3 regions of the Diaphorobacter sp. C33 genome follow, and region 2 is predicted to be linked to each of the others. Evidence: predicted binding sites of a transcription regulator. Region 2 holds the regulator's gene; each other region holds the start of a gene.
What was found. The regulator FNR, encoded in region 2, switches genes on or off when oxygen is low (the NO sensors DNR and NnrR bind a similar motif). The targets are predictions, from matches to a motif close to TTGATNNNNATCAA.
Positions count from the first base shown of each region.

Region 1: QY917_RS07640 (DASS family sodium-coupled anion symporter) is a predicted target of FNR. The motif match lies at 4,927-4,940, and genes of this name have one in related genera.
Region 3: QY917_RS06645 (type IV pili methyl-accepting chemotaxis transducer N-terminal domain-containing protein) is a predicted target of FNR. The motif match lies at 2,710-2,723, and genes of this name have one in related genera.

Region 1 is NZ_CP129980.1:1,604,532-1,611,240, reverse strand. It holds gene QY917_RS07660 (HD-GYP domain-containing protein) at 1-868, opposite strand, end outside; gene QY917_RS07655 (TIGR02281 family clan AA aspartic protease) at 891-1,535, opposite strand; gene QY917_RS07650 (YajQ family cyclic di-GMP-binding protein) at 1,552-2,037, opposite strand; gene murB (UDP-N-acetylmuramate dehydrogenase) at 2,105-3,181, shown strand; gene QY917_RS07640 (DASS family sodium-coupled anion symporter) at 3,287-4,819, opposite strand; gene QY917_RS07635 (carboxymuconolactone decarboxylase family protein) at 4,963-5,418, opposite strand; gene QY917_RS07630 (RNA polymerase sigma-70 factor) at 5,501-6,364, opposite strand.
Region 2 is NZ_CP129980.1:332,064-338,772, reverse strand. It holds gene hemN (oxygen-independent coproporphyrinogen III oxidase) at 1-740, opposite strand, end outside; gene fnr (fumarate/nitrate reduction transcriptional regulator Fnr) at 912-1,655, shown strand; gene QY917_RS01630 (hypothetical protein) at 1,697-1,984, opposite strand; gene QY917_RS01625 (FixH family protein) at 2,061-2,339, opposite strand; gene ccoG (cytochrome c oxidase accessory protein CcoG) at 2,401-3,843, opposite strand; gene ccoP (cytochrome-c oxidase, cbb3-type subunit III) at 3,928-4,842, opposite strand; gene QY917_RS01610 (cbb3-type cytochrome c oxidase subunit 3) at 4,872-5,009, opposite strand; gene ccoO (cytochrome-c oxidase, cbb3-type subunit II) at 5,024-5,656, opposite strand; gene ccoN (cytochrome-c oxidase, cbb3-type subunit I) at 5,676-6,709, opposite strand, start outside.
Region 3 is NZ_CP129980.1:1,401,654-1,408,362, reverse strand. It holds gene glp (gephyrin-like molybdotransferase Glp) at 1-798, opposite strand, end outside; gene mobA (molybdenum cofactor guanylyltransferase MobA) at 825-1,460, opposite strand; gene moaA (GTP 3',8-cyclase MoaA) at 1,521-2,657, opposite strand; gene QY917_RS06645 (type IV pili methyl-accepting chemotaxis transducer N-terminal domain-containing protein) at 2,804-3,646, shown strand; gene QY917_RS06640 (DUF2889 domain-containing protein) at 4,057-4,617, opposite strand; gene QY917_RS06635 (aldehyde dehydrogenase family protein) at 4,693-6,126, opposite strand; gene QY917_RS06630 (sodium-translocating pyrophosphatase) at 6,234-6,709, opposite strand, start outside.

The DNA of each region.
Region 1 (6,709 bases), 1.3 Mb from region 2:
AGAGCGCGGGCGAGGCCAGCGGCTCGCCCTTGGCATCCAGCACGCTGGCCACCAGCGGGAAGTTCGCCCGCTCGCTGCGGCGCAGCACGACGGCCGTCTCGCCATTGTCCAGGCGCACGAACGTGCCCGGCGGGCACAGGCCCACGGTGCGCACCAGCATGAGGCTGGCTTCGTCGCGCGCGTCGCTGTCCTGGCCCACGATGGCGCGCACCGAATCGGTGGCGCTGCGGCCGGCGCGGGACTTGCGCGGGCTGATCAGGGCCGCGTAGCGGTCGATGGTGCTCAGGATGCGCGTGAGCCGCTCCCGTACGGGCAGGCTCGCCAGGGGGACGGCCGCGTCGGACGAGGGCGCATGGTGCGTCGCCACGATCTCCAGCCACAGGTCGTTGGTGACCTGCAGATCTTCCAGCATGTCCAGTCCAAGCCGAGGGTGGCTGGCCACGACCTGCTGCTGCTCGGCCGAGAGCGGCTCGCGCTGCACGGCCAGCGCATCCTGCAGCGCCGTCATGCCGATGTTCATGGTGAACGCCGCGCGCACCAGGCTGTCGCGCTCCTGCGGCGGCAAATGCAACTCCTGCGCCAGGATGTGGCACAGCGTGCCGCACACCAGGGCATGCGATGCGCTGTAGCCCACGGTGGAGGTGGCGGCGAGCTGGAACATGAGGTACAGCGCGGCGTCGATGTCGTGCGCCACCAGGTCCTGAAGCCAGCGGTCGCACTGGCGCACCTTGGCCACGAAGTCGCGCGCCTGCCGTGGCCGCGCGAGCAGCGCCGACAGGGCGGACTCCAGGTCGGACCACTGGCCCAGCAGGTCTTCGTAGTCGCTGCCCGACGGATCGGTGCCACTGGGTTGGGGCTGTGCGGACATGGGGGCCTGAGGGCGACGCGCGTCAGCGGCGGCGTTGCAGCACCATCTCGTCGCCGCTGCGGTTCATGTGGAATTCGCGCAGGAAGCTGTTGCCCAGCAGCACATAGGGCATGGCCTCCGCGGTGACGATGGCGTCCACGCTGCGCAGTTCCACATCGCCCACCCGCACGGACTCCAGCCGCATGCGCCAGCCCTGCGCCGTGCCGTTGGCGGTGTTCATCATCACGGGCTGGCCCTGTTCGAACTTCAGGCCCATGCGCTGCGCGTCGGGCCGGCCGATGGCCACGGTGGTGGCGCCTGTGTCCACCATGTACTGCATCACGCGACCGTTGATGAAGCCGCTGTTGATGAAATGCCCGCGCGCGTCGGCCTTGAGCACGATACGCTGGCCGGCCGCGCTGCCGCCAATGCTCACGGGCGACTCGCCCAGCTGAATCGCGCGCTGCGCGCCTGCGACCTCCAGCACCACGCCGTCGCGGCCCACCGAGACCACGCGCACGCCCATGTGGGAGCCGCCCGGTGCCACGCTGCGCGGCGCGCTGCCGTCCACCACCAGCAGGGCCTTGCCGCCCAGGATGCCGGCCAGCGCCACGCTTTGCGCGTAGGCGGCGGGCAGGCCGGTGACCGCCAGCAGGGCGACGGCCAGGCGCAGGGTCAGGCGGTGCATGGGCGGCGGGCGGTCATCAGTCGCGGAAGTTGTCGAACGTCAGCGGCAGGTCGGCGATGTCCTTGCGGATCAGCGCCATGGCGGCCTGCAGGTCGTCGCGCTTGGCGCCGGTGACGCGCACCTTGTCTTCCTGGATGGCCGCCTGCAGCTTGAGCTTGCTGTCCTTGATCAGACGCTGGATCTTCTTGGCCTGCTCGCTGTCAATGCCGTTCTTGACCTTCACCACCTGCTTGAGCTTGTCGCCGCCGATCTTCTGGGGCTTTTGCACGTCCAGGAAGCGCACGTCCACGTTGCGCTTGGTGAGCTTGTTGCGCAGGATGTCCTCGACTTGCTGCAGCTGGAAGTCGGCGTCGCCGAACAGCGTGATTTCCTTGTCTTTCAGCTCGACGGCGGCAGAGGTGCCCTTGAAGTCGAAGCGCGTGCCGATCTCCTTGGCGGTGTTCTCCACGGCGTTTTTCACTTCGACGAAGTTGGCTTCACAGACGGTATCAAAAGAAGGCATGGCATCACTCGCGGCTAACTCGGTACAAACCCGCGCCCGCCTGGGGGCGGGTGCGACAATCCGGTCGATGTTAGTCGAGAAAAATGTTCCCCTGCAGACTTACAACACCTTCGGCATCGCCGCGCGTGCGCACACCCTGGTGCGCGTGCGCTCGGCCAAGGACGTGCACGACCTGCTGGGCGACCACCGCTTGGAGCGCCAGCCGGTGTTCGTGCTGGGGGGCGGCAGCAACATCGTGCTGACCGGCGACGTCAAGCCCCTCGTGCTGAAGATGGAGATCAAGGGCCTGCGCCTGCTGGAAGAGACCGACAAGGCCTGGATCGTGGAGGCCGGCGCGGGCGAGGTCTGGCACGAGGCCGTGGCCTGGACGCTGGCCCAGGGCTACCCCGGCCTGGAGAACCTGGCGCTGATTCCCGGCACCGTGGGCGCAGCGCCCGTGCAGAACATCGGCGCCTACGGCGTGGAACTGCAGGACCGCTTTCATTCCCTGGTGGCCATCGACCTGGCCACGGGCCGCCCCTTCACGCTGGACGCAGCCCAGTGCGCCTTCGGCTACCGCGACTCGGTGTTCAAGCATGCCGCGCCCCAGGCGCCCCACGAGGGCGGGGGGCTGCACCGTGGCATGGGGCTGGCCGGGCGCGCGGTCATCACGCATGTGCGCTTTCTGCTGCGCAAGGACTGGGCGCCTGAGCTGGGCTACCTGGACCTGGAGCGCAAGCGCCAGGAGGCGGGCGTGGAGCGGCCCACGGCGCAGCAGATCTTTGACTGGGTGTGCGAGATCCGCCGTGCCAAGCTGCCCGACCCGGCCGTGATCGGCAACGCCGGCAGCTTCTTCAAGAACCCCACGGTCACGCCCGAGCAGTGCCAGGACATCATCGCGCGCGACCCGAAGATCGTGCACTACCCCATGCCCGACGGCACCATCAAGCTGGCGGCGGGCTGGCTCATCGACGCCTGCGGTTGGAAGGGCAAGACGGTGGGCAAGGCCGGCGTGTACGACAAGCAGGCGCTGGTGCTGGTCAACCGCGGCACGCCCGACGACAGCGTGACCGGCGGCGAGGTGATGACGCTGGCGCGCGCCATCCAGACCAGCGTGTACGAGCGCTTCGGCATCCGGCTGGAGCCGGAGCCGGTGGTGGTCTAGCAGCCGGTAGCTGCTAACCTTTTGATAGCTGCTACCGCTTATCAGTAAAGGGCTACAGGCCAAAAATGCCTGGATTCGCATGGCCCACCGACCGGCGAAGGGGCCTCAGTGCGCCGGCAGGGTCATGTAGCCCATCCAGGGCCAGTAGGTCAGCGCAAACACCACCAGCAGCGCGATGGCCACGGCGGTGAGCACCAGGCCCGTGCGCACATAGTCCTTGATGTCGAAGGTGTCGGTGCCGTAGGCCAGCATGCCCTGGGGCGAGTTCACCGGCAGGATGAAGCCGATGCTGACCACGAACTGCAGCAGCATGGTCATGCCGATGGGGTTGATGCCCGGCGTCTGCACCGCCTGCATCACGCTGATGATGATCGGAATCATGGTCGAGGCCAGGCCCGTGGCGCTGGCAAAGCCCAGGTGGATCACGATCAGGAACAGCGCCAGCAGCATGAAGATGGCGAATGCCGTGGCGTTGGCCAGGCCGAGGCTGTCCACGATCAGGCGTGCCAGCCAGGGCGCGGCCTCGGTCTTGAGCAGGGCTGCACCCATGGCGATGCCCACGGCGAACAGCAGCACCGTACCCCAGGGGAAGCCCCTTTGCGACTCCTTCCAGCCCATCACGCCCAGGCGCGGCAGCAGCATCAGTGCGATGGCCACGATGGTGGAGGTGGTGGTGTCCACGTCGTGCAGCACACCCTCGGTCGCCCAGAAGCCCAGCAGCACCAGCGTGATGCCCAGCAGCTTCCACTGGTTGGCGGTCATGGGGCCCAGCTCGGCCAGTTGGCGATGGATGGCCTCGCGCCCGCCGGCGATGTGGTCCATCTCGGGCCTGAGCATGCGCGTCATGACGAAGTACAGCGCGATGGTCAGCACGACGGAGTACGGCGCCCCGGCCACGAACCACTGGCCCCAGGTGATGGTCTGGCCGAACTGCTTCTCGATGAAGCCGATGGCCACCATGTTCTGCGCGGCGGCGGTCTTGATGCCGATGTTCCACACGCTGGCGGTCTGCGCGGCGGTGATCACCACCAGCGCCGCGAACTTGCTGCGCCGCTCCGCCCCGAAGGCCGACAGGAAGCCCAGCATGATCGGCATCAGGCAGGCCACGCGCGCCGTGGCGCTGGGAACGATGAACGACAGCAGAAAGCCCACCAGGATCGCGCCCATCGCCACGTGGTTGGCGCGCGCGGGCACGTACGAGAGCACCTGCAGCGCGATGCGCTTGTCCAACTGCGTGGCCGTCATGGCCGCGGCGATGAAGCACGCCGCCGCCACCAGCACCGCGGCGCTGTTGCTGAAGCCCCCCAGGGCATAGGGCAGCGCGGCGCGCGTGCCCATCATGGCGCCTGCCGCCTCCTTGCCTGGCACGGGGCTGATGGCCAGCAGGACGATCATCAGCGCGCCGATGACGACGGCGCTCACCGCATAGTCCAGCGCCTCGGTCATCCACAGGATCACCGCGAACGCGAGGACGGCCAGCATCATCTGCCCGGCCTGCGGCAGGCCCGGCAGCGCGGGCATGAAGGCGATGAGCAGCAGCACGGCGATGGCCACCCACAGGCCGGCACGTTGGGTGAGTGTGGAGCCGCCCGCGGGTGCGGGCGACGAGGGCAGCGCGGAGGCCGGGGATGACGTCATGGCAGCTTCCTTTCCTTGCAGTGCCCCAGCCTGGCCAGGGCTTGCGGTCATTGTGCGCCGCCGCCGCCATGCCTGGCGGGCAGGGCGGCCGCCTCCGTCGCGCGTGCATGACCTGGGTCAAGGTTGCCGTCTGCGGCGCCAGTTCACGCCGGCGTGTAGCGCCCGGGCGGGGTGCGGAACGCTACATTGAGCCGGTTCCAGCCATTGATCGTGACGATGACCATCGACAGCTCCACGATCTCCGCTTCGCTGAACTGCGCGCGCACCTCGTCGTACACGGCGTCGGGCACCTGCGACTGCTCCAGGCGCGTGAGGGCCTCGGTCCAGGCCAGTGCGGCACATTCGCGCGCATCGAACACGCCGCTCTCGCGCCAGGCGCTGAGCAGGTGCAGCCGCCGGTCGCTTTCGCCATGCTCGCGCGCCTCGCGGGCGTGCATGTCGATGCAGAACGCGCAGCCATTGATTTGCGAGGCGCGCATCTTCACCAGCTCGTGCAACTGCACGGGTAGTTGCCCCGCATCGACGTGCTTTTGTAGGCCGTACATGGCGGCATAGCTTGCGGCGTGGCGAGGGAGGTTGATGCGGGGGGCTGAGGACATGGAAGGCTCCTTGCAGGGGGGTGAGAAAAAAGGGGTGAACGCGGCGCCGCCGCGCAGACGGTGCCGGGCGAAGCGCGCAGGCCTACAGGCCGCGCAGCTTGTCGGGGTTGAGGACGGAATACACCGCGTGGATGTGTACGCCGTCGGTCTCGAAGGCCATGACGGCGCGCACGCCGCCCGCGTCACGCAGCAGCAGCCCGGGGCCGCCGTTGACGTCCACCGCCTCCATGGTCTGGTGGCTCAGGTAGAGGCGCCACACCGACGCGGCCAGGCGTGCGATCGCACGCGGCCCGTGCAGCAGCTTGGCGGCGGCGCGCACCTTGCCGCCGCCGTCGGCGGTCCACTGCGCATCCTCGGCGAACAGCGCCAGCAGCGCCGCATGGTCCTGCGTGCGCATGGCCTGCACGAAGCGTTCCACCAGCGCACGCGACGCCTCGGGTGTGGCCGTGAAGCGCGCCCTGCGCTGGCGCACCTGGGCGCGCGCGCGGTGCACCAGCTGGCGGCAGGCGGCCTCGCTCTTGCCCAGCACGCTCGCCACCTCGGGGTAGTCGCTGTCGAACACGTCGTGCAGCAGGAAGGCGGCGCGCTCGTCGGGCGTGAGGCGCTCCAGCACCACGAGCAGCGCGACGGACAGGTCGCTGGCCAGTTCGGCGCGTGCATCGGCGGCCGGGGCGCTGTCGCCGGCGATCCACGGTTCCGGCAGCCAGGGGCCGTCATAGGCTGTGCGTTCGATGCGCGCGGCGCGCAGCCGGTCCACGCACAGCCGGGTGACGGTGGTGATCAGCCAGGCCTCGGCCGTCTGCACGCGCTCCAGGGCCGTCGCCTGCCAACGCAGCCAGGCGTCCTGCAGCACGTCCTCGGCATCGGTGCGGCTGCCCAGCATGCGATAGGCCACGCCCGCCAGGCGTGGGCGGTGCTGCTGAAAGGCGGCGAGGTGCTGGTCCATGGCGAGTGAGGTTGTCGCGTTCATGCCCCTAAGACGTGCGGCGCATGCATTGTGTGACGGGGTGCCTTGAAAAAAATACGCGGCGCAACCCTGTGCGCGGGTGGGATGCGCAAATGTGCCTACAATCGCGCCCCGGCTCTGTTGCCACCATGGGTTCCCTCGCCCCCATCCAGGAACCTCCGCAACACTTGTAGTGCCGCACGCCTCTGTAGGCTCGGTGGCCTGCGTCGATGCAAATCCTCGGGGTGGCCCTGCCACCGCTGTGGTTTGCGCTTCGCGTCCCATACCGATTCGCAGCGTGCTGATCCCTACAGGTATTGCAGAGGTCCCATCCAAAAAGGACTG
Region 2 (6,709 bases):
TGAGCGTACGCATACAGCGCGATCCGGTCTGGCCGCAGCTCGGCTACCTGCTCCAAGGTGCGATCAAACGACTCCGGTGTCTGGCGCGGCAGCCCGTAGATCAAATCCACGTTCACCGATTCAAACCCGAGCTTCCGAGCCGCATCGACCAACGCGAACACCTTTTCGGCAGGCTGAATGCGGTGCACGGCCTTTTGTACTTCAGGGTCGAAATCCTGCACGCCAAAGCTCAGGCGATTGAAACCCAGCTCCGCCAACAATCCCAGCCGCGCTTCATCCACGGTCCGCGGGTCCACTTCTATGGAGTACTCCCCCCCCGGAACGAGGACGAAACTGCGCCTCAACATGCCCATCAGTTCGCGCAAACCGTCATCCGTCAGAAAAGTAGGCGTGCCTCCGCCGAAATGCAGCTGGCTCACATGCTGACCCACACCGCAGTGCGCCGTATGCAGGTCGATCTCACGGCTGAGGTAACGCAAGTAGACCTCTGCCCGCTCTGGATGCCGGGTAATGATCTTGTTACACGCGCAGTAATAGCACAGCGATTCACAAAACGGGATGTGGACATAAAGCGACAAAGGCATCGCCTTGGCTACCGACCCCACGCGACGCTGCTGCAGCGCAAGGATGTATTCCCGCTCGCCAAAGGCCTCGACAAAACGATCAGCAGTCGGATAAGAGGTGTAGCGCGGCCCTGGAACGTCAAAGCGACGCAGGAGCTCTGTTGTAACAACGGTCATGACGGGATTCCTTGCACTTTCATATCACTGTGCCGTAGAGTCCCCCATGAGTCCTTGACGTTGATCAAGCGCCCATAAGGTCCTTGTGGCGACAATTTGACTTCGGCTCAAAGTCGTCCAACGGCCTACGGCATTCCATGTCTCCCAGCCGTTCAGAGGTAAGCTCAAGCCATGAACAGGGTTCCCATGCATACGAATCTCCAGACCATCAAAGTTGCCTGCTCAAACTGCAATCTGCGTGAGCTGTGCATGCCCGTGGGTCTGGACGACCAGCAACTCAAGCGCATCGATGACATTGTTGCTGTACGACGCAAGATCAAGCGTGGCGGCACGCTTTTCCGGAACGGTGAACCCTTCACATCCCTTTTTGCCATCCGCACCGGATTCTTCAAGACCTGTGTCGCCACCGAGGACGGTCGCGATCAAGTGACGGGTTTTCAAATGGCGGGCGAGATCATTGGCCTGGATGGCATCGTGAGCGACCGCCACACTTGCGATGCGGTAGCGCTTGAAGACGCCGAAGTATGCGTCATGCCTTTCGATCGTATTGAAGAGTTGTCGCGCGAAGTAACGGCACTACAGCACCATGTGCACAAGATCATGAGCCGCGAGATTGTTCGCGAGCATGGGGTCATGCTGTTGCTGGGGAGTATGCGTGCCGAGGAACGCCTTGCCGCATTCCTGTTGAATCTCGTACAACGCTTGCATGCCCGGGGGTTCTCACAATCCGAATTGGTGCTGCGCATGACGCGGGAAGAGATCGGCAGTTACCTAGGATTGAAACTGGAAACCGTCAGCCGCACGTTTTCGAAGTTCGTGGAAGAAGGTATTGTGGAAGTAAAACAGCGCCATGTGCGCATCGTCGATACCGATGCGCTGAAGCGCATTGTCAACAGCCAGCAAGCCTGCCATTAAGCCTCGGTTTTTTGCTCATTCATAACTGATCGGCGGAAAGATCAGGAAACGTATTTGGCGCAATCAGCCGGCCGCGCCCCTTTGGGCACGGGGCAGCGATTCAACTCAAAGGGCGAGAGTGACAACAGCGTAGTCAATGCGCTGGAAGCCATGAGTACGAACCAGAACGTGAAGAAGGCGATGGTATACACACCTTCGCGCGAGAGATGCAGGGGTTGATCAAACCACTGCAGCGCTTCTGGATCCACGAAGGCGAACACCACCATTTCCATGACGCCCGCCATCAAAAAGGCCGGCCACGCGATCCACATCAATCGTTGCATCCACATTCGCCCATCTCCTAGCAGGTGTAGTTGACAGCGTAGCATCTGTTCTGCGGCATGCAAAGAGGACTCGCCCTGCCGGTCAACGCGGTTGGTCCTCCAGCGGAGTAGCTGCATGGTTGCGCCCCTTCATGGCAGGCGTCATGTCGCCTCCAGACTCCTTCAGGGTCTCGTTGATGTTCAATCCCCGTTGGTAATAGTCTTCCGCGATGACGGGGTCGGGTTGGCTCACGGCCAGCCAGAGGGTCACGAAGCCCGCAATGATGACAATCACCGGCCCCGCGATGACAAGCCAGACATGGCCAAACGTCCACCAAGGCTTTCCTGCGTCTTCCAGATTCATGGGGGAATTACTCGACATCGATACCAACTCCTCGCTCATTTATGAGCACAGCTTGTTCATTTGCATTCCGCGACCGCCTTCAGCGAGGCACGAGGAACACGGATTTCTCTGCCACTTGGGCTTTATCACCCTGCGCTTGAATATCGAAATACACCGTATGCGATCCGGGAGATGCTGAGCCATACGGAATTTGAAGACGGACAACCACCCATCGGGATTCCGCCGGTCCAATGTCAATTGCGGTCTCGGACGCCACTTCCAGCCCTTCCATGCCGTGGGCGCTGATGGTGTAGCGCTGCGCCCCCTCCGTGGCGTTCATGATCTGCAGCCGGTAGATATTTTCCAGCTTGCCTCCCGCCACGATGCGCGAGAGCGCAGCGCGGTCGCGCACGATGTCCACCTTCAACGGGGTGCGTACCACCAAGCTGGCCAGCATGCCGATGCACAACACCACCAGCACCGCTGAATAGAACAACACACGGGGTCGCAGCACGCGTTTGAGCATTTGCGACTGGGTCCAGTGGTTCTTGACGCCGTTCTGCGTCGAGAAGCGAATCAGCCCGCGCGGATACTTCATCTTATCCATCACGGTATTGCAAGCGTCCACGCAGAGACCGCAACCAATGCACTCGTATTGCAGTCCGTTGCGAATATCGATACCCGTTGGGCAGACCTGGACACACAGCGTGCAATCGATGCAGTCACCCAGTCCCGCAGCTTTGTGGTCTACCGTCTTGTTACGGGGCCCGCGAGGCTCGCCGCGCTCAGGATCGTAAGAGACGACCAGCGTGTCCCTGTCGAACATTGCGCTTTGGAAACGCGCATAAGGGCACATGTATTTGCATACCTGCTCGCGCAGGAATCCTGCGTTACCGTACGTGGCCAACCCATAGAAGATCACCCAGAATATCTGCCACCCTCCTTGCAGGGCCAGCAACTCTCCCCCCAGCTCGCGAATCGGAACGAAATAGCCCACGAAGGTGAAGCCGGTCCAGAATGCGACCGCAATCCAAATGGCTTGCTTGACAGATTTTTTCCAGATCTTCTCAAATGTCCACGGACCATTGTCCAGGCGCATACGGGCACTGCGGTCGCCTTCGACTTTGTGCTCGATCCACATGAACATTTCCGTGTATACGGTCTGGGGACAGGAGAAGCCGCACCACAGGCGTCCCGCCACTGCGGTAAACAGAAAAAGCGACAGCGCGGAAATAATCAGCAAACCCGTCAGATAAATGAAGTCCTGCGGGTAAAGCACCAAACCAAAAATATAGAAACGGCGTGCTCCGAGGTCAAAGAGCACCATCTGGCGCTGGCCCCACTCCAGCCATGGCAGGCCATAGAAAACCAGCTGTGTCAGAAACACCATCGCCCAACGCCAACGTGCGAACACTCCACTTATCGAGCGTGGATAGATTTTCTTTTGCGCCTCATAGAGCGAAATGACCTCGGTCTGCGAACTTTCGGCCCCCACTGGCGTGATAGGAATCACCTTACGGGGCTGACCTTCGGCTGGCTTCATGGTGGAATCTCAAAAAGGAAGTGCAACTTCCAAAACGCAAAACGGCCGGCGCCCCTCGACGGGGAGCCGGCCGCACAGGGAGCATCAGCGCGGGGCGCCGGCCTTATTGGACAAACCCCAGACGTATGCCGTCAACACCTTGATCTGTGCATCGGTCAACTTGCCCGTTTGGGCAGGCATCTCGTTGGTCTTGCCATTGTTGATCATAGCGGTGATGGCAGCTTCGCCCCAGCCATGCAGCCAGATGTCATCCGTCAGATTAGGGGCACCCAGGGCCACATTGCCCTTGCCGTCCATCCCGTGGCATGCAGCGCACGCAGTGAACTTCGACTTGCCCAGAGACGCCTTCAGGGAGTCATGCGGGCTTCCCGACAGGCTCAGGACATAGTGGGTGAGGTTGCGCACATCTTCCGGCGAGCCCACGGCGGCCGCCATGGGAGGCATGACGCCAATGCGCCCATCGTGGATGGTCTTCTGGATCTGATCAGGCGCACCGCCGTGCAGCCAGTCACCGTCGGCCAGGTTGGGGAAGCCCTTGCTGCCGCGGGCATCGGAACCATGACACTGCGCGCAGTTGTTCATGAACAGACGCTCACCAATTGCCATGGCCGCTGTGTCGGCCGCCATCTCTTGGGGCTGCATGGCCTCGAACCGCGCATACAGGGGCTGCAACTCTGCGTTAGCCTTGTCCACTTCGGCTTGGTACTCGCCCAGCTGCGTCCAGCCCAACTTACCCTTAAAGGTCCCCAATCCGGGATAGGCAGCCAGATAGCCAGCACCGAATACCAGCGTGATGATGAACAGCCACATCCACCAACGGGGCATGGGGTTGTTCATTTCCGTCAGGTCTTCGTCCCAGACGTGACCGGTGGTGTTGTCGGCCGTAGCCTCGACCTTCTTGCGGGACGTGATCCACAGCAGCAAGCCGCAGGCCACGATACCGATGATGGTGATTCCGGCCACGTAGAAGGACCAGAAGTTACTCGTGAAATCGCTCATGGGTTATCTCTTTTCTTGTGGAGACTTCTTCAGTCCTCGGCGAAGGGCAACTGTGCTGCCTCCTCGAACCGGGCCCGGTTGCGGCGCATGAAGGCCCAGAACCAGATGCCCACGAAACACGCCAGCGACGCCAGCGTGGCCACGATACGCATGGTGGTGATGTCCATGACCAGCTCCTCGATTACTTGAGCGCACGGCCCAAAACCTGGAGATAGGCCACCACGGCATCCATCTCTGTCTTCCCCTTGACCTGCTCGGCGGCGCTGGCGATCTCCTCATCCGTATACGGGACGCCGACCGTGCGCAATGCCTTCATGCGAGGAGCGACGACGGAAGGATCGATCTGGTTCTTTTCCAGCCAGGGATAGGCGGGCATATTGGATTCGGGCACCACGTCGCGCGGATTGTTCAGGTGAATGCGATGCCATTCATCGCTGTACTTTCCACCCACGCGATGCAGGTCGGGCCCAGTGCGCTTGCTACCCCATTGGAAGGGATGGTCGTAGACGAACTCGCCAGCCACCGAGTAGTGGCCATAACGCAGGGTTTCCGCGCGGAACGGACGGATCATCTGCGAGTGGCAGTTGTAGCAACCCTCGCGCAGGTAGATATCGCGTCCGATCAGTTGCACTGCCGTGTAAGGCTTCACGCCTTGGACGGCCTCAGTCGTCGATTTTTGAAAGAACAGAGGAACGATTTCCACCAGGCCGCCGACGGCCACAACCAGCAAGATCAGCACGATCATCAGGAAGTTGCTGGTTTCGACCTTCTCGTGCGTGAAGCCGGTAGATGCTTTGTTATGCGTATTGGACATGTAGTTGACCCTCCGAACTTCAGGCGTGAGCGGGTTTCACGGCGGGAATGGCCACCTTGACGGAGCGTCCGGAGATCGCCGTCACCCAGACGTTCCATGCCATCACCAACATACCGCCGAGGTACAGCAGACCGCCAAAGAAGCGGATCGCGTAGAACGGATAGGTCGCCTTGACGCCTTCCACGAAGGTATAGGTCAGCGTGCCGTCGGGGTTCACGGCGCGCCACATCAGACCTTGCATCACGCCAGCAATCCACATGGCGGCGATATACAGCACGATGCCGATGGTGGCCATCCAGAAGTGCAGTTCAATTGCCTTGATGGAGTGCATCTTCTCCTTGCCAAACAGGCGAGGCACCAAGTAATACAGCGAACCCATGGTGATCAGACCCACCCAGCCCAACGCGCCTGCATGCACGTGGCCTACAGTCCAGTCGGTGTAGTGCGAGAGCGCGTTGACGGTCTTGATCGACATCATCGGGCCTTCGAACGTGGACATGCCGTAGAACGACAGCGACACGATCAGGAAGCGCAGGATGGGGTCGTCACGCAGCTTGTGCCAGGCGCCGGACAGCGTCATGATCCCGTTGATCATGCCGCCCCAGCTGGGCGCCAGCAAGATCAGTGAGAACACCATGCCCACGGATTGCGTCCAGTCAGGCAGCGCGGTGTAGTGCAGGTGGTGCGGACCCGCCCACATGTACGTGAAGATCAGCGCCCAGAAGTGGACGATGGAGAGGCGATAGCTGTACACCGGACGGCCAGCCTGCTTCGGAATGAAGTAATACATCATGCCCAGGAAGCCGGTCGTGAGGTAGAAGCCCACGGCGTTGTGGCCGTACCACCACTGCACCATGGCGTCCTGCACGCCTGCGTAGGCGGAGTAGCTCTTCATGAAGCCCGCCGGAATGGCCGCACTGTTGACGATGTGCAGCAGCGCCACGGCGATGATGAACGCACCGAAGAACCAGTTGGCCACGTAAATGTGCTTCACCTTGCGCTGGCCGATGGTTCCGAAGAACACCACCGCATAAGAGACCCACACGGCAGCGA
Region 3 (6,709 bases), 1.1 Mb from region 2:
GCTGGTAATGATGGCGTCGGCTTCGGTGGCCGCACGGCGGAAGGCGGCTTCCAGCAGTGTGGGCTCGTCGCGCACCACACCCAGGTCGATCACCTGGACGCCCAGACGTGTCAGCAGGCCAAAGACCGTGTAGCGGTTGCTGTCGTACACCGCGCCCTCGCGCGGTGGCTCGCCCAGGCTGAGGATCTCGTCGCCCGTGGAGAAATAGGCCACGCGCACCCGGCGGTACACCGTCACCGTTTTTAGGCCCAAACTGGCCACCAGGCCAATAGCAGCAGGCGCTAGCAGCTCTCCTTTTGCTAGCGCTACGCGGCCTTGCATGAGGTCTTCCCCCAGCAGGCGGCGGTTGTCGCCCCGGCGCAGCACGTCGGGTGCGATGCGGATGTGGCCGTCGGGCTCGGCAGTGGTGAACTCCTGCGGCACCACGGTGTCCAGCCCTGCCGGCATGATGGCGCCGGTCATGATCTTCACGCACTCGCCAGCGGCCACGGTGCCGGTCCAGGCGGCGCCGGCAAAGGCTGTGGAGCCGACCGGGCGCAGCACCAGCGGTTGGCCGGGCTGCAGTTGGGCGCCGTCGAAGGCGTAGCCGTCCATGGCCGAATTGTCGTGCGGCGGCACGCTGACGGGCGAGACCACGTCCCGCGCAAGCACGCGGCCCAGGGCGTCGAAGATGCCGACTTCTTCGGTGCTGGTGACGGGCGCGACCAGGCGCTCCAGGAAGGTGTTCACATCGGCGGCACGCAGCGCCTGCGGGTCGTAGCCCTGCAACTCGGCGGCGATCTGGTCAATGGTTTTCATGCGGTATGGGCAAGGAGGGTTGCAGCTCAGCGGTGGCCCAGGCCTTCCAGGGCGTGCAGCTCGGCCAGGGTGTTGGCGTTGTAGAAAGCATGCGGGTCGTCGCCCGGCTGGTCGAACGGAACCACGGCGCAGGCGTGCTGTTCGGTCCAGCGGTCGATCTTGCGCCCGCCGCCCTGCGTGAAGCGCACCAGGCTCTCCAGCAGCGTCACGCGCAGCAGGCAAAACACCGGCTGGGTGCGCACGCGCACGGTGCCATCGCGCTCGTCGGCCTCGGGTGCCGCTGCCATGGCAATGTCGGCGCCCTCGCGCATGGCGGCCTGGGCCAGGCGTGCGGCAAGGTCTGGCGGGAACAGCGGTGTGTCGCAGGGCACGGTGAGCAGCCAAGGGGCCTCGCAGCGCTCCAGCCCTGTGAGAAAGCCCGCCAGCGGGCCTGCGTAGTCGGCAAGGCCATCAGGCCACACCGGCACTCCGAATGATTCATAGGCCGCCAGGTTGCGGTTGGCGTTGATCATCACGTCGCCCACCTGCGGCTGCAGCCGCATCAGCGTGTGCAGCGCCAGCGGCAAGCCGCGGAAGTTCTGCAGGCCTTTGTCCACCCCGCCCATGCGGGAGCCGCGGCCGCCGGCGAGGATGAGGCCTGTGATGTCGTGGGTGTCGATCATGGGAAAGAAGAAGGGTGGTGAACGGCGCGCCGGGGCAGGTCCCTGCGGCGCGGCGGCGGGTCAGCCGCCGATGTAGCTCATCTCGATGCGCCGCTGGCCGCTGCCCGTCTCGGGTGGCAGGCTGGCACGCAGCTCGGAATAGCGGTCGCCGCGCCCCTGCCAGATGTGGGCGATGGCGGCGCTGATCTGCACGTCGCTGGCATTGCCGCGCAGCAGGCTGCGCAGGTCCCAGCCTTGCGAGGCAAACAGGCACAGGTACAGCCGGCCCTCCATGGACAGGCGCGCGCGGTTGCAGTCGCCGCAGAAGGCCTGCGTGACGCTGCTGATCACGCCCACTTCGCCCAAGCGCGGGTCGTGGCGACCGTCGGGGCCGGCGTAGCCCCAGCGCTTGGCGGTCTCGCCGGCGGACTGCGCGGCCAGCGGCACCAGCGGCAGCTCGGCCTGCAGCCGCGCGATGACTTGGGCGGAGGGCAGCACCTCATCCATGCGCCAGCCATTGGTGGCGCCCACGTCCATGTATTCGATGAAGCGCAGCGTGATGCCGGTGCCGCGAAAGTGGCGCGCCATCGCCGGGATCTCGTGGTCGTTGGTGCCGCGCTTGACCACCATGTTGACCTTGATGTGCTCCAGGCCCGCCGCCTGCGCGGCCTCGATACCGGCGAGCACGTCGGCCACCGGAAAGTCCACGTCGTTCATGCGGCGGAACACGTCGTCCTGCAGGCTGTCCAGGCTCACGGTGACGCGCCGCAGGCCCGCGGCCTTGAGGGCGCGCGCCTTGCGCGCCAGCAGAGATCCATTGGTGGTCAGCGTGAGGTCGGGCACGCGGCCCTCCAGCGTGCGCAGTTCCGCCAACTGGGCAACCAGGTTCTCCAGGTCCTTGCGCAGCAGCGGCTCGCCGCCGGTGAGGCGGATCTTGCGCACGCCATGCGCCATGAACAGGCGCGCCAGCCGCGTGATCTCTTCAAAGCTCAGCAGGTCGCTGTGCGGCAGGTAGCGGTAGTGCTTGTCGAACACTTCCTTGGGCATGCAGTAGCCGCAGCGGAAGTTGCAGCGGTCCGTCACGCTGATGCGCAGGTCGCGCAAGGGACGGGAGAGCGTGTCCTGCAGCAGTCCGGTAGCGGGTGCCGCGGCCAGGAGCGCAGGGGGCTGCAGCACCTTGCTGCGCTGATCCACGAGGGGAATGACACGTTCAGCCATGGCGAAATTGTGCCCCATCGGCGTCGTAGGGGTATGGCGGCTGCCCGCTAAATTGATGTTGATCAATCTGCTGTCACGGCAGCGACATGAGGTGCCTTTGACCAGTGTCATAGGGGGCGCGGGAGGGCGATTTGAGAATACGGCGCATGCAGAACCAACGCCCAGTCCCCACCCCTCCCTCCGTCGCCGCCTGCCGGCGCGGCCGCCGCACCGCTGTGCGCGCGCTGGCCACCGTGTTGCTGGTGCCGGCCCTGCCGCTGTCGGCCCAGGCGCGCATGGCCCTGGCCACGGCCATCAACCGCACGGCGCGCTTTCGGGCGCTGTCCCAGCGCACCGCCAAGGTCTACGGCCAGCTGTACCTGAACGTGGGTGCCGCGCGCGCCCGCGATGCGCTGGAACACACCCGCCGGCAGGTGCATTCCGGCTTCGAGGACATGGACCGCCAGAGCTGGCCGCCCGAGGTGGCGCGGCTGCTGGCGGACGTGCGCCGCAACGCGGACCGCCTGGACGCGCTCACGGCCCAGGCGCCGACGAAGGAGGGCTTTCAGGCCGTGTCGGCCCAGGCCGACCAAATGCTGGCTGCTGCCAACACCACCACCGAGGCCCTCGAGCGGCTGGCCCAGGCGCCCACGGCACGCCTGGTCAACACCGCCGGGCGCCAGCGCATGCTGTCGCAGCGCCTGGCCAAGAACTATGAGCTGTTGGCCGCCGGCCTTGACAGCCGCACGGTGCGCGAGCAGATGACGGGCGACGCCGATGAGTTCCAGCGTGCCCTCGCGCAGTTGAACAAGGCTCCCATCTCCACCCTGGCCATCCGCTCGGCACTGGAACTGGGCCAGGCGCAGTGGGTGTTTTTCGAGGCCGCCCTCAAGCGCCAGCCAGACCCGCGCGGCCTGGAAAACGTGGCCACCACCAGCGAGCGCCTGCTGGAGGTTACGGACAGCTTGACTTCGCTGTACGAGGTGGCCCTGCAGGACGTGCTGGGCTGACCCCCTGCGGCCACAAGAGCAACTGCGTGTCTCATCGGCGCGGCGCCCGGCTGCGCCGCTTTTCCGGGGGAGGGAAGGCCGACGTGGCTGGGCTGGTTGCCCCGCTGGGCAGCAGCTGTGGCGCGCGGGACACGGCTTTGGCTCGACCGCCCAGCCGCGAGTCCCCGGCGGATGTGCCACGCCACTCTCCACTCGCTCTACTAACCAGGGCTGGCTAACCAGGGGTTGGCGCAGGCCGTCCGTCGGGCCGAGCCGTTCAAGCGCTATTCATCCTCCGCGAGTGGCCGGATGGTGAACCTGAGCTGGGCGCCAGCACATGCGGTCGATCTAAATCAGGTCTATAGGTAAAAAGTGCCTCTAGCGCCTGTGGAGCAAGCGCGGGCAGCTATTGAATCGGGAGCGGTTGCTGATCAGGCTGCCTTCGGCGTGCGCGGCGCGCGGCCGTAGAACTGCGGGTAGTGCTCCTTCACTCCCTGACCGCTGAAGTCCCAACCCGCGCACTGGCCCAAGTGGCGCGGCGGCTCGTCGCCTTCATTCTGGAATGCGGCGTGAATCGTCTGGAACGTGGCCGTGGCCAGGTTGAACAGCAGTTCCCGCAGATGGGTGCAACCGGCCACGCCGCCCAGGTGGGTCTGGATGGACTGGCGCCAGCCGCGCGCCATGCTGCAGCCCACCATCGCCTGCAGGGCGCGCTGCGCTTGTGTGCAGCCCGCCAGGGGGTGGGCATCCATGGCGGACTCGATGGCGCGCACCACCAGGTCGCGGTCCACGGTGACGCGCAGCCACAGGTGGTGGATGGGTTCGCCCGCGCGGCGCACGCCGTCCGGGTAGCGCAGCGACGGCAGGTCCTGCGGCTTGCTGTCGTGCAGCTCGCCCTCGATGTCCCAGAGCCCGTCCTCGCGCTCGTAACCCTGGTAGGTGACGCGTCGGACATGGCGGGCAGTGCGGGGGACAGGGGATGACAGAGGCATGGGTTCGAGATGGGAAACGTATCAGCGGGCAAGCGAGCACTGGCGGGGCACCGCAGGGCACGCGGCTCGCAGGGATCAGCCGTGGCGGATGGCCACGGTCTTGAGGGTGGTGAAGCCGTAGAGCGCCTCGAAACCCTTCTCGCGTCCGTGTCCGCTGGACTTCACGCCGCCAAACGGCAATTCGACGCCGCCGGCTGCGCCGTAGTTGTTGATGAACACCTGGCCGCTGGCAATGCGCCGCGCCATGCGGAACTGGCGCGCGCCATCGCGCGTCCACACGCCCGCCACCAGACCAAAGGGCGTGCCGTTGGCGAGCTCCACGGCGTGGTCTTCGTCGTCGAAGGGCATGGCGGCCAGCACGGGGCCGAAGATTTCCTCCTGCGCCAGGCGGTGCTGCGCCGGTACGTCGCGCAGCAGGGTGGGGGCCTGGTAGAAGCCCGTGTCGGGCGCTTCGTCCACCACGGTGCCCTGCGCGGCCAGGGGAATGCCAGCTACCTGCGCATCGGACAGGTAATCCCACACGCGCTGCTGCTGGCTCTGGCGGATCAGCGGCCCCAGGTCCAGGTCCATGGCGGCGGGGCCCACGCGCAGCGCCTCGAAGGCCTTTGACAGGCGCTCCAGCAGCGGTTCGTAGATCAGGGAATCGATCAGCACGCGCGAGCCGGCCGAGCAGGTTTGCCCAGCGTTCTGCACGATGGCGTTCACGAGCACGGGCACGGCGGCGTCCAGGTCGGCGTCGGCAAAGACGATCTGCGGGCTCTTGCCGCCCAGCTCCAGCGTGACCGGGCAGTGGCGCTCGGCGGCGGCCTGCTGGATCAGCGTGCCCACCTTGGGGCTGCCGGTGAAGCTGATGTGCTGGATGCCGGGGTGGCGCGCCAGCGCGTCGCCGACCTCGTGGCCGTAGCCGGTCACGAGGTTCAGCGCGCCGGCAGGGAAGCCCACCTCGACCGCCAACTGGGCCACGCGCAGCAGGGACAGGCAGGCGTCCTCGGCCGGCTTGACCACGCACACGTTGCCGGCCGCCAGTGCGGCGCCCACGCAGCGCCCGAAGATCTGCATGGGGTAGTTCCACGGCACGATGTGGCCGGTCACGCCATGCGGCTCGCGCCAGGTCAACACGCTGAAGCCGTCGGGGTAGGGAATGGTCTCGCCGTGCAGCTTGTCGCAGGCGCCGGCGTAGAACTCGAAATAGCGCGCCAGGGCGTGTGCGTCGGCCCGTGCCTGCCGGGTGGGCTTGCCGCAGTCGCGTTGCTCGATGGCGGCCAACTCCTCGGCATGCTCGGTGATCTTGGCCGACAGCCGCATCAGCAGCCTGCCACGCTCGGCCGGGGCCAGCTTGCGCCACACGCTGTGGTAGCACTGCTGCGCCGCATGCACGGCGGCATCGATGTCCTCGGCCGTGCCGCGCTGGATTTCGTCGTACGGCTGGCCGTCGGAGGGGTCGATCACGGCAATGGTGCGGCCCGAAGTCGAGGCCACGCCGGCGTTGGCGATGTGGTGGAGCTGCATGGGCCTGATTGTGCGGCAGGCGCGCGCAGCGTGCTGGGCTACGAGCCGGAATGCCGTCCAGCGCCCAAGGGACGGGCGCTGGCAGCTTCTCTTTTGATAGTGCCGGGTCAGCCGGCGTGGAACTTCACCACCAGCGGCACGATGAGCAGCGCCACGATGTTGATGATCTTGATGAGCGGGTTGACCGCCGGGCCGGCCGTGTCCTTGTAGGGGTCGCCCACGGTGTCGCCGGTGACGGCGGCCTTGTGCGCGTCGCTGCCCTTGCCGCCGTGGTGGCCGTCCTCGATGAACTTTTTGGCGTTGTCCCAGGCGCCGCCGCCGGTGCACATGCTGATGGCCACGAACAGGCCCGTGACGATGGTGCCCATGAGCAGCCCGCCCAGCGCCTTCGGCCCCAGCGCCAGGCCCACGATGATGGGCACCGCCACGGGCAGCAGGCTGGGGATGATCATCTCCTTGATGGCGGCGCTGGTCAGCATGTCGACCGCGCGGCCGTACTCGGGCTTGGCCGTGCCTTCCATGATGCCTGGGATCTCGCTGAACTGGCGACGCACCTCCACTACCACGCTGCCGGCGGCGCGGC